2 regions of the Streptomyces sp. Y20 genome follow, and region 1 is predicted to be linked to the other one. Evidence: predicted binding sites of a transcription regulator. Region 1 holds the regulator's gene; the other holds the start of a gene.
What was found. Region 1 encodes HspR, which represses chaperone genes until heat shock. Its sites were predicted from a motif close to TTGAGNNNNNNNNNCTCAA; they were not measured.

Region 1 (6,274 bases):
GCGACGGCGTCGTCGAGGTGAAGGCCACCAACGGTGACAACCACCTCGGCGGTGACGACTGGGACCAGCGCGTCGTCGACTACCTGGTCAAGCAGTTCCAGTCGGGCCACGGCGTGGACCTGTCCAAGGACAAGATGGCTCTCCAGCGCCTGCGTGAGGCGGCGGAGAAGGCCAAGATCGAGCTCTCCTCCTCCACCGAGACCTCGATCAACCTGCCGTACATCACCGCGTCGGCCGAGGGCCCGCTGCACCTGGACGAGAAGCTCACCCGCGCCCAGTTCCAGCAGCTGACGGCCGACCTGCTGGAGCGCTGCAAGACGCCGTTCCACAACGTCATCAAGGACGCCGGCATCCAGCTCGGCGAGATCGACCACGTCGTCCTGGTCGGCGGCTCCACCCGTATGCCCGCCGTCGCCGAGCTCGTCAAGGAGCTGACCGGCGGCAAGGAGGCCAACAAGGGTGTGAACCCGGACGAGGTCGTCGCCATCGGCGCCTCGCTCCAGGCCGGTGTCCTCAAGGGCGAGGTCAAGGACGTCCTGCTGCTCGACGTCACCCCGCTGTCCCTCGGTATCGAGACCAAGGGCGGCATCATGACCAAGCTGATCGAGCGCAACACCACGATCCCGACCAAGCGCTCGGAGATCTTCACGACGGCCGAGGACAACCAGCCGTCGGTGCAGATCCAGGTCTACCAGGGCGAGCGCGAGATCGCGGCCTACAACAAGAAGCTCGGCATGTTCGAGCTGACCGGTCTGCCGCCGGCGCCGCGCGGCGTCCCGCAGATCGAGGTCTCCTTCGACATCGACGCCAACGGCATCATGCACGTCACGGCGAAGGACCTCGGCACCGGCAAGGAGCAGAAGATGACCGTCACCGGCGGCTCCTCGCTCCCGAAGGACGAGGTCGACCGCATGCGCGAGGAGGCCGAGCGCTACGCGGAGGAGGACCACAAGCGCCGCGAGGCCGCCGAGACCCGCAACCAGGGCGAGCAGCTCGTCTACCAGACCGAGAAGTTCCTCAAGGACAACGAGGACAAGGTCCCCGGTGAGATCAGGACCGAGGTCGAGGCCGCGGTCGGCGAGCTGAAGGAAGCCCTCAAGGGCGAGGACACCGGCGAGATCCGCTCCGCCACGGAGAAGGTCGCCGCCGTCTCGCAGAAGCTGGGCCAGGCGCTGTACGCCGACGCCCAGGGCGCCCAGGCAGCCGGTGGCGCGTCCGCCGGTGCCGGTGAGGCCAAGGCCGACGACGACGTCGTCGACGCCGAGATCGTGGACGACGAGCGCAAGGACGGTGCCGCGTGACGGAGGAGACCCCGGGTTTCGAGGAGAAGCCCGACGTCCCCTCCGGCGCCACCCCCGACGACGCCGAACCGAAGGCCGCTCCCGATGAGGGGGCGGCCCCGGCCGGGGACGTAAGTGCAGATCCGGGCCTGGTGGCCCAGCTGGACCAGGTGCGCACGGCGCTCGGCGAGCGCACGGCCGACCTCCAGCGACTCCAGGCCGAGTACCAGAACTACCGCCGCCGCGTCGACCGGGACCGGGCCGCGGTCAAGGAGATCGCCATCGCGAACCTCCTGACCGAGCTCCTGCCCGTGCTCGACGACATCGGCCGCGCGCGGGAACACGGCGAACTGGTCGGCGGCTTCAAGTCGGTGGCCGAGTCGCTGGAGACCGTCGCGGCCAAGATGGGCCTCCAGCAGTTCGGCAAGGAGGGCGAGCCCTTCGACCCGACGATCCACGAGGCCCTGATGCACTCCTACGCGCCGGACGTCACCGAGACGACCTGCGTGGCGATCCTCCAGCCGGGGTACCGCATCGGCGAGCGCACCATCCGCCCCGCGCGGGTGGCGGTCGCCGAGCCGCAGCCCGGCGCGCAGGCCGGCAAGGCGGAGGACACCGAGGAGGCCGCGGCGGCCGACGACAAGGAGAGCGGTGGCCCGGACGAGGGCTGACGTGAGGACCCGGGGGAAGGAGGGACGTCGAGGATGAGCACCAAGGACTTCATCGAGAAGGACTACTACAAGGTCCTCGGCGTCCCCAAGGACGCCACCGAGGCCGAGATCAAGAAGGCGTACCGCAAGCTCGCCCGCGAGTTCCACCCGGACGCCAACAAGGGGAACGCCAAGGCGGAGGAGCGCTTCAAGGAGATCTCCGAGGCGAACGACATCCTCGGTGACCCCAAGAAGCGCAAGGAGTACGACGAGGCACGCGCCCTGTTCGGCAACGGCGGCTTCCGCCCCGGGCCCGGCACGGCCGGCGGCTCCTTCAACTTCGACCTGGGCGACCTCTTCGGCGGCGGGGGCACCACCCAGGCCGGCGGCTTCGGCGGCGGCATAGGTGACGTCTTCGGCGGCCTGTTCAACCGCGGCGGCACCGCGGGCACCCGTACCCAGCCCCGGCGCGGCCAGGACGTCGAGTCCGAGGTCACGCTGAGCTTCGCGGAGGCCATCGAGGGCGCCACGGTGCCCCTGCGGATGTCCTCCCAGGCGCCCTGCAAGGCCTGTTCGGGCACCGGCGACAAGAACGGCACACCGCGCGTGTGCCCGACCTGCGTCGGCACCGGGCAGGTCGCCCGGGGCTCGGGCGGCGGTTTCTCGCTCACCGACCCCTGCCCCGACTGCAAGGGCCGCGGCCTGATCGCGGAGCACCCCTGCATGGAGTGCAAGGGCAGCGGGCGCGCGAAGTCCTCCCGGACGATGCAGGTCCGCATCCCGGCGGGCGTCACCGACGGGCAGCGCATCCGGCTGCGCGGCAAGGGCGCGCCCGGCGAGCGGGGCGGACCGGCGGGCGACCTGTACGTGGCCGTGCACGTCGGCCAGCACCCGGTGTTCGGGCGCAAGGGCGACAACCTCACCGTCACCGTGCCGGTGACGTTCGCGGAGGCGGCTCTCGGCGGTGAGGTGCGGGTCCCGACCCTGGGCGGCCCGCCGGTCACGCTGAAGCTGCCCCCCGGCATCCCGAACGGTCGTACGATGCGGGCGCGGGGCAAGGGCGCGGTCCGCAAGGACGGCACCCGCGGGGACCTGTTGGTCACCGTCGAGGTGAGTGTCCCGAAGGACCTGTCGGGGAAGGCTCGTGACGCACTGGAGGCGTATCGCGAGGCGACCGCGGGCGAGGATCCGCGGGCGGAGCTGTTCGAGGCCGCGAAGGGAGCTTGAGAGTGATGGACGGCCGTCGGCGCAACCCCTATGAACTGACCGAGGAGACCCCGGTCTACGTCATCTCGGTGGCTGCCCAGCTCTCCGGACTCCACCCGCAGACGCTGCGCCAGTACGACCGCCTGGGCCTGGTCTCCCCGGACCGCACCGCGGGCCGGGGCCGGCGCTACTCGGCCCGTGACATCGAACTGCTCCGCCAGGTGCAGCAGTTGTCGCAGGACGAGGGCGTCAACCTGGCCGGCATCAAGCGCATCATCGAACTGGAGAACCAGGTCGCCGCGCTCCAGTCCCGCGTGGCGGAGCTGGAGTCGGCGCTGGACGGCGCGGCGACGGCCATGCGGCAGCGCGAGGCCGCCGTGCACGCCTCCTACCGGCGCGACCTGGTGCCGTACCAGGAGGTCCAGCAGACCAGCGCGCTGGTGGTGTGGCGGCCCAAGCGGCAGCAGCAGGACTGAGCAGCACCTGGCAGCACCGAGCGGGCCGGAAGGGGCCGGCGGGAGCGATCCCGTCGGCCCCTTCCGTGTGCCCCCGGGCGCCGGCGTCCCCAGCTCCTGACGGCCGTGAACCTGGCTGAGTTTGTTCGCTCTCCTGATCGAGTCGAGGCCGGCCCGGAGGTGCGCGATCACGGGGCGTGGCGGGCCGGGCGGGTTGTACGGAACTTTGCCGACGCGTGAACTTCCTTTGGATGAAGGGTCCGTAAAGGGCAGTTGAAGGGGATTTCGCGGAACCTCCACAGGGTCAGCTGTGCGTGGCGTTGCGCACTCGTTAAGTGATTCTTCTTGACGCCGGGTGGGCCCTCCGCGTTGTCTTTTCAGACACCTGGGTCGTATTGCAGCACCCACGTCCGGAAACGCACCTGAAGTGAGCCCTCGCATGCGCCGTATCGCCATATCCGTGGCCGCGTCCACGATGACCCTCTCGCTCGCCGGCTGTGGCGTGCTGAACGCGACGGGGGACGGAGCGAGCGCGAGCCCGACCAAGGGCAACGACGTCACCGTGGGTCTGCTGCTCCCCGAGAAGGCCAACACCCGCTACGAGAAGTTCGACTACCCCATCATCAAGGACAAGGTGGCCGAACTCACCAAGAAGCAGGGCAAGGTGGAGTACGCCAACGCGGACGCCAGCGCCACCCGTCAGGCCGAGCAGCTCCAGAACATGATCGACGACAAGGTCGACGTCATCCTGCTCGACGCCGTGGACGCGCACGCCGTCGCTCCCGGGGTGAAGAAGGCCAAGGACGCGGGCATCCCGGTCATCGCCTACGACCGCCTCGCCGAGGGCCCGATCGACGCGTACGTCTCCTTCGACAACGAGCTCGTCGGCGAGGTGCAGGGCCGCACCCTGCTGGAGGCGCTGGGATCGGGCGTCGACACCTCCGACAAGATCGTCATGATGAACGGTTCACTCACCGACCCGAACGCCAAGCAGTTCAAGGAGGGCGCGCTCTCCGAGCTGAACGGCAAGGTGGACATCGCGGAGAGCTTCGACACCGTCGGCTGGAAGCCGGAGAACGCCGAGGCCAACATGGCCAAGGCGATCGCGCAGATCGGCAAGAACAACATCGCCGGTGTCTACGCCGCCAACGACGGCATGGCGGGCGGCGTCATCAAGGCCCTGAAGGCGGCCGGCGTCACCGCACTGCCCCCGATCACCGGCCAGGACGCCGAACTGGACGGCGTCCAGCGGGTGGTGAGCGGTGAGCAGTACATGAGCGTCTACAAGTCCTACCCGGACGAGGCGGCCGCCGCCGCGCAGATCGCCGTCACCAAGATCCAGGGCAAGGACATCCAGTTCGACGCCCTCACCCAGGACCGTGTCGACAGCCCCACCACCAAGGGCATCCCGTCCAAGCTGGTCCAGGTGAGCGCGCTGACCAGGAAGACGGTCAAGGACACCGTCATCGCCGACGGCATCTACACCGTCGGCGACATCTGCACCGCCAGGTACAAGGCGAACTGCGCGGCGATCGGTCTGAAGTAGCGGCAACGGCCCCCGGCCGTGCGGCTCACCGGCACGTCACCGCTCCGGGTGACGGCCCGGAGAGCCGGCCGCACCCCCGGCTCGTCGCGGAGTGAGGCGCGGAGCAGGTCGCAACCCGGGCACAGCGGCGCATTCCGGTGGCCGGGGTCCGGGGAGCCGTGTTGCGGACCCGGTCGGCGCCGCGCATAGTTGCGCTGCGGAAGGGCAGCACACCGGGGGTGGAATGGGCGATGGCCGGGCACGGGACGGAGGAACATCCTCACGGTGCCGACCGGCTGTGCGAGGCCGGGGATCGGGTGTATTCCCGGGCCGTACGCCGGGGACGGGTGCCCCGCACGGACGCCGGACCGGTGCCCTGCCTGCTGGAACTGGCCCTGCTGCACCCGGATCCCGACGACATGGACTGGCTGGTGCCGACCTCCCCGCAGGAGGTCATGACCCGGCTGCTGCGCGGGGTCTACGACGAGGTCAGTGAGAGCCAGCGGCGGGTGGGCTCGGCGGTGGCCGCCGTCGAGTGGTACGCGGGCCTGGGCCGGCGGCCCCAGACCCTGGCGGCGTCCGCCGAGGGCAGCGCCATCCGCGTACTGGACGGGCTCTCCCGCATCCAGGCCGCGATGGACGAGGCGACCGAGGCGTGCACCACCGAGGTGCTCACGGTGCAGCCGGGCGGCATCCGGCGCGAGGCCGAGCTGACCGAGGGCCTGCACCGGGCGCTGGCCCTGCGCGGCCGGGGCGTGCGCATGCGGGACCTCTACACGCACGTGGCCCGGCACGGCCAGGGCCTGCTCAACTACCTGGAGCTGATGGGTGACACGGTCGAGGCCCGCACCCTGGACGAGGTCATCGACCGGCTGATCCTCTTCGACCGCACGGTGGCCTTCATCCCCGCCAACACCGACCGCACGATGGCGCTGGAGCTGCGCCACCCGGCCCTGGTCGAATATCTCGTGACCGTCTTCGAGCGCCTGTGGCGGCTGGCGATCCCGCTCACCGCCCCGCTGCCCGACACGGGGATCGAGGGCATCTCGCACCGCGAGCAGTCCATCGCGGCGCTGCTCGCCGAGGGCCACCAGGACGCGGTGATCGCCGAGCGGCTCGGCATCAGCGTGCGCACCTGCCGGGCCCATATCGCCCGGC
Region 2 (6,274 bases), on a different contig from region 1:
CGTCGTCCCGCGCGGTGAGCATCAGCACCGGCACCGGGCGCTGGGCCTGCACGCGCCGGCAGACCTCCAGCCCGTCGAAGCCGGGCAGCATGATGTCGAGGATCAGCAGGTCGGGCTGCCAGGCCTCGGCCGTGTCGACGGCGGCGGGACCGTCGGCCGCCGTCTGCACCAGAAATCCCTCGGCACGGAGCCGGGCCGCGATGGCGTCGACGATCGTGACGTCGTCCTCGACGACCAGCACCCGGCGCTGCGCGCCCGGGGTGGTCGTCGCCGCGCCGCTCTGGGAGGTGTGTGTCTGCTCCATCGCCCGCCCCTGTTGTTGCTTTCCGGAATCCGTGGGGTGATCCCATGTCTGCGTTTGACGCTTGAATGATCTGCGTCAGGGCAGCACATTACGGGGACCGCCGGGGCTGTCGCTATCCAGGTCGGACGGCGAGGTGCACAGCGTCCGGAACGCCCCGGGCAACGGGCACCTCTTCGGTACGCACCTGCCGGAACCCGGCATTCCGCAAGCTTCCTTCAAATTCCGGCGAGGGCTGCGCGGACCATATGGCGAGCACCCCGCCCGGTCTCAACACCCTTGCGCACGCGTCCAGTCCGGCCGGCGAGTAGAGGCTGCCGTTGTCCTCCGTGACGGTCCAGCCGGGCCCGTTGTCGATGTCGAGACACAGCGCGTCGAACGTGTCCGATGTCTCATTGACGTACGCCACGAGATCCGCTTCCACGATCCGGGTCCGCGGGTCGGCGAGCGCGCCGCCGGACACCTCCGCCAGCGGCCCCCGCCGGTGCCAGCCGATGACGGCGGGCTCGCGCTCCACCACGGTGATCCGCCCCCACCCCGGACCGGCCGCCGCGTGTGCGAGCGAGAACCCCACGCCCAGCCCCCCGATCAGCACGTCCGGCTCCGGCCGCCCGTCCAGCGCGGCGCGGGCGGCGTCGACCAGCAACCGCTCCGAGCGGCCGTCGGAGGTGTCCATCAGGAAGCAGCCGTTGGCGATGATCTGGAGCAGTGGGCCGTGTCTGCGCAGCACCACCTCTCCGTACGGGCCGTCGCGCCGGTCCAGGACCACGGGAGAGTCGTACAGGGCAGTCATGACCCCCATCCTGGCCCAACACGGCCCGGCCTTCACGGCGATTGCGGACGACGACGGCCGCCCCGGCAAGACGTGTACGGACGCGGCCGGGGGGTGAGAGGTTGCTGTGAATCCCGCTCCCGGGTGGCGTCGGTCATAGACAGCGGCACGCCGGACCCCAAGGGTGGACCGCGACGGAAGGAGCGCCGCACCGTGGAACGGATCGCGAAGGGCCCTGCGACGGCCGCGTCGCCGCCCCGGCCGGGGCCGCCCCTTCCCGGCGGCCCCGCCGCCGCGCCCTCGCCGGCCACCGGCCTGCTGGACGGCGTGCCCCGTCAGCGCGGTGCCGCGGCGGCGTCCGCCCCGGCCCCCGTGTGCAGGGCCGTACGGCCCTGGCGCCTGCTGCCCACCCCGGCCGGCACTCCCTTCACCTTCGCGTACGCGACCGTCCTGGCGGTCACCTCCGTGGTCGCGGCCGTGGCCGACCCCGCCCTGGTCCACGCCCTCCACCAGGGCTCCAGCACGGACGTCGCCCACCTGATACGCACGCCCGTGCCGGTGCTCACGGCGAGCGCGCTGTGGATCGCGGGCGGGATCGTCTCGCCGTACGCCCTCGCGTTCCTGCTGGTGCTCACCGCGCTGGAACGGCGCACGGGCGCGGTGCGGGCCGCCGGCGTCTTCCTGGCCGGCCACGTCCTGGCCACCCTCGCCACCGAGGTCCCGGTCGGCCTCGCCGTCCTGGCCGGCCACCTGCCACCGACCTCCCTGCACCGCCTCGACTACGGCATCAGCTTCGGCGTCGCCGCCAGCATCGGCGCGCTGGCCGGACTGCTCCGCCCCTGGCTGCGCTGGCCCCTGCTGGTGCCGGTGGCCGGGACGCTCCTCGGCGACCTGTACGCCTACGCGGACCCCCTGACCAACTGGGGGCACCTCATCGCCCTGGCGATCGGCGTGACCGCCTGGCCGCTCGTCCGGCGCCCGCACCGGCCGGCCCGGTAACGGCCCCACCTGCACCGATCCCGTGATCGCTCACGGCGAACACCCGATCGGGAACATCAGGGGCAGCCAGAACATTGAGTCGGCATAGCTCAAGTTGACTGCCGAAGGGGAGATCATGGCTGCTGAGTCACCGGCGTTCACGCTCAACCTGCCGCTGCTGCCGCTCGACGACGAGGTCGTGCTGCCCGGCATGGTCGTCCCGCTGGACCTGAGTGACGCCGAGGTGCGGGCCGCCGTGGAGGCCGCCCAGGCCGCCGCGCCGGAGCCTGCCAAGCCCACCGTGCTGCTGGTCCCGCGCATCGACGGCACGTACGCCGGCACCGGCGTCCTCGGCACGGTCGAGCAGGTCGGCCGGCTGGCCGACGGTGACCCCGGGGCCCTGATCCGCGGCCGGAGCCGGGTGCGCATCGGCGCCGGCACCACCGGCCCGGGCGCGGCCCTGTGGGTCGAGGGCGCCCGGATCGAGGAGAGTGTGCCCGAGCCGCTGCCGGGCCACGTCACCGAACTGATCAAGGAGTACAAGGCGCTCGCCACCACGTGGCTGAAGAAGCGCGGCGCCTGGCAGGTCGTGGACCGCGTCCAGGCCATCGACGACGTGTCCGCGCTGGCCGACAACTCCGGCTACTCACCCTTCCTGACGACCGACCAGAAGGTCGCCCTGCTGGAGACCGCCGACCCGGTGGCCCGGCTCCGGCTCGCCACGCAGCAGCTCCGCGACCACCTCGCCGAGCAGGACGTGGCCGAGACCATCGCCAAGGACGTCCAGGAGGGCGTCGACAAGCAGCAGCGCGAGTTCCTGCTGCGCCGCCAGCTGGAGGCCGTCCGCAAGGAGCTGCGCGAGCTGAACGGCGGGAACGGCAAGGACGCTGCCGAGGAGTCCGACGACTACCGTGCCCGGGTGGAGGCCGCCGACCTGCCGGAGAAGGTCCGCGAGGCCGCCCTGAAGGAGGTCGACAAGCTGGAGCGCGCCTCCGACCAGTCGCCCGAGGGCTCCTGGATCCGCACCTGGCTGGACACCGTCCTGGAGATGCCCTGGAACGAGCGGACCGAGGACGCCTACGACATCCGGGGCGCCAAGGCCGTGCTCGACGCCGAGCACGCCGGCCTGGAGGACGTGAAGGAGCGCATCACCGAGTACCTGGCCGTGCGCAAGCGGCGCGGTGACCGGGGACTCGGCGTGATCGGCGGGCGGCGCGGCGGTGCCGTGCTCGCGCTCGTCGGGCCGCCCGGGGTCGGCAAGACCTCCCTCGGCCAGTCGGTCGCCCACGCCATGGGACGCACCTTCGTCCGCGTCGCCCTCGGCGGCGTCCGCGACGAGGCCGAGATCCGCGGCCACCGCCGTACGTACGTCGGCGCGCTGCCCGGCCGCATCGTGCGGGCCGTCAAGGAGGCCGGGTCGATGAACCCGGTCGTCCTGCTCGACGAGATCGACAAGGTGGGCTCGGACTTCCGCGGCGACCCGGCGGCGGCCCTGCTGGAGGTGCTGGACCCGGCGCAGAACCACACCTTCCGGGACCACTACCTGGAGGTCGAGCTGGACCTGTCCGACGTGGTCTTCCTCGCCACCGCCAACGTCCTGGAGGCCATCCCGGAGGCACTCGCCGACCGTATGGAGATCGTCCGGCTGGACGGCTACACCGAGGACGAGAAGGTCGTCATCGCACGCGACCACCTGCTCCCGCGCCAGCTGGAGAGGGCCGGCCTGCACGGGGACGAGGTCACGCTCGACGAGAGCGCGCTGCGCAGGCTCGCCGGCGAGTACACCCGGGAGGCGGGCGTGCGGACCCTGGAGCGGTCCATCGCCCGGCTGCTGCGCAAGATCGCCGCACAGCACGAGCTGGGCGAGCGGGAACTGCCGTTCACCGTGACGGACGGCGACCTGCGCGGCCTGATCGGCCGCCCCCACCACGTGCCCGAGTCCGCCCAGGACCCGGCCGAGCGCCGCACGGCCGTGCCCGGCGTGGCGACCGGCCTCGCGGTCACCGGCGCCGGCGGCGACGTGCTCTTCGTGGAGGCGTCCCTCGCCGACCCGGAGACCGGCGGCGCGGGCCTGACCCTCACCGGTCAGCTCGGTGACGTGATGAAGGAGTCCGCGCAGATCGCGCTGAGCTTCCTGCGCAGCCACGGAGCCGAACTGGAGCTGCCGGTGGCCGACCTCAAGGACCGGGGCGTGCACATCCACTTCCCGGCGGGCGCGGTCCCGAAGGACGGCCCGAGCGCGGGCGTCACGATGACCACGGCACTCGCCTCGCTGCTCTCCGGCCGTCTGGTCCGCACCGACGTCGCCATGACCGGCGAGGTCTCGCTGACCGGCCGGGTGCTGCCCATCGGCGGGGTGAAGCAGAAGCTCCTCGCCGCCCACCGCGCCGGGGTGACCACCGTGATCATCCCCAAGCGCAACGAACCCGACCTGGACGACGTCCCGGCCGAGGTCCTGGACAAGCTGGACGTCCACGCCGTGACCGACGTCCGCCAGGTCCTGGAACTGGCGCTCGCGCCCGCCGTGGACGGGGCGGCGCCTCAGGTGCCCGTGGCGGCGTGACGGACGCCGCGGCCTGGGGCCCGGACCCTCCCTGAGGGGTGTCCGGGCCCGCTCCGTGCCCGCTCTCAGCCCGGCCGCACACCGGGAGCACTCGGTAGGATGCAGACAGGAGCCAGCCCCCCCTGCAGCGGACCAGGGTGAGGGTGGTGGCTCGGTGAACACGGCGCCCGGACAGGCCGGTTGGCCGCCCAGAACCCCCTGCGGCCTGATCGGGGCCGAGATCGCGAGCTGGTGCAAGAAGCACTCACGGCTTCTCCTGGCACGGCGGCGGGCACGAGGGTGGCTCCGGCCATAGTTCCGGTTCCGAATCCGGCCACGGCGGTGGCGGTCACGCCTCCACCACCACCGTGCAGAACAACACCGACGTGACCGTTCAGCAGAATCAGTCCACGGGCAACGGCAAGCAGTCGGACGACGATAGGACCGCCCAGTCCAACAAGGGCGGCGGCGACCAGTCCAACAGCACGACACCAAGCAGACGAGCGACAAGTCCGGAGAGGATGGCGGCAAGCCTGACCGCCGCGACAGCGGCAAGACTCCGCCCCGCCGCTCCCCGCGGCGGGGCGGACCCGTGTCAGGGGGGCCGGCGGCGTCAGAGTGACTGTTCCGCCCAGACCGTCTTGCCGACCCGGTCGTGCCGGGTGCCCCAGCGTTCGGCGAGCTGGGCGACCAGCAGCAGACCCCGGCCGCCCTCGTCGAAGATCCGGGCACGCCGCATGTGCGGGGTGGTCCCGCTGGAGTCGTACACCTCGCAGATCAGCTTGCTGTCCTGGTGGATCAGCCGGAGCTGGATGGGTGGGCGGCCGTAGCGGATCGCGTTGGTGACCAGCTCGCTGACCATCAGCTCCGTGGGGAACGCGGCCTCGTCCAGGCCCCAGGTGGTCAGCTGCTCGGTGGCGTACCGGCGGGCCAGGGAGACGACGGTGGGCTCGTTGTCGAGTTCCCAGGAGGCGACCCGGTCCGCGTGCAGCGCCCGGGTGCGGGCCACCAGCAGGGCGATGTCGTCGTCGGGGCGGTGGCTGAGCAGCTCGGTGAGGACCCGGTCGCACACCGACTCCAGTGACTTCGCGGGGCGGCCGAGCGCGTGGAACATCTTGTCCAGCGCCTCGTCGATGTCGTGGTCGCGGGCCTCCAGCAGCCCGTCGGTGTAGAGGGCGAGCATGCTGCCCTCGGGCAGTTCGGTCTCCACCGCCTCGAAGGGCAGCCCACCGAGCCCCAGTGGCGGCCCCGCGGGCACGTCGAGGAAGCGGACGGTGCCGTCCGGAGTCACCACGGCGGGCGGCGGATGGCCCGCCCGGGCGATGGTGCACCGGCGCGAGACCGGGTCGTAGACGGCGTACAGACAGGTGGTGCCGATGCCGCCGGCGGTGTCGGCGGCCGGATCCGCGCTGCCCTCGTCGGCGGCCAGTCTGAGCACCAGGTCGTCGAGGTGGGTGAGCAGTTCGTCGGCCGGCAGGTCGACGTCGGCCAGGGTGCGTACGGCCGTGCGCAGCCGGCCCATGGTGGCGGACGCGCGCATGCCGTGTCCCACCACGTCACCCACGACCAGCGCCACGCGCGCCCCGGACAGCGGAATCACGTCGAACCAGTCCCCGCCCACGCCGGCCCGGGTGGCGGCCGGCAGATAGCGGGTGGCGATCTCCAGTGCCGCCTGGTCGGG

Region 2: a site for HspR is predicted at 2,147-2,165, ahead of lon (endopeptidase La). Genes of this name have one in related genera too.

Annotation. Positions count from the first base shown of each region.
Region 1 is NZ_JBIDDP010000003.1:236,785-243,058, reverse strand. It holds gene dnaK (molecular chaperone DnaK) at 1-1,301, shown strand, start outside; gene grpE (nucleotide exchange factor GrpE) at 1,298-1,951, shown strand; gene dnaJ (molecular chaperone DnaJ) at 1,985-3,157, shown strand; gene ACGFT1_RS09375 (heat shock protein transcriptional repressor HspR) at 3,163-3,612, shown strand; gene ACGFT1_RS09370 (sugar ABC transporter substrate-binding protein) at 4,031-5,137, shown strand; gene ACGFT1_RS09365 (LuxR C-terminal-related transcriptional regulator) at 5,368-6,274, shown strand, end outside.
Region 2 is NZ_JBIDDP010000007.1:321,039-327,312, reverse strand. It holds gene ACGFT1_RS20345 (response regulator transcription factor) at 1-304, opposite strand, end outside; gene ACGFT1_RS20340 (spermidine synthase) at 417-1,094, opposite strand; gene ACGFT1_RS20335 (rhomboid-like protein) at 1,287-2,072, shown strand; gene lon (endopeptidase La) at 2,188-4,614, shown strand; gene ACGFT1_RS20325 (SpoIIE family protein phosphatase) at 5,207-6,274, opposite strand, start outside.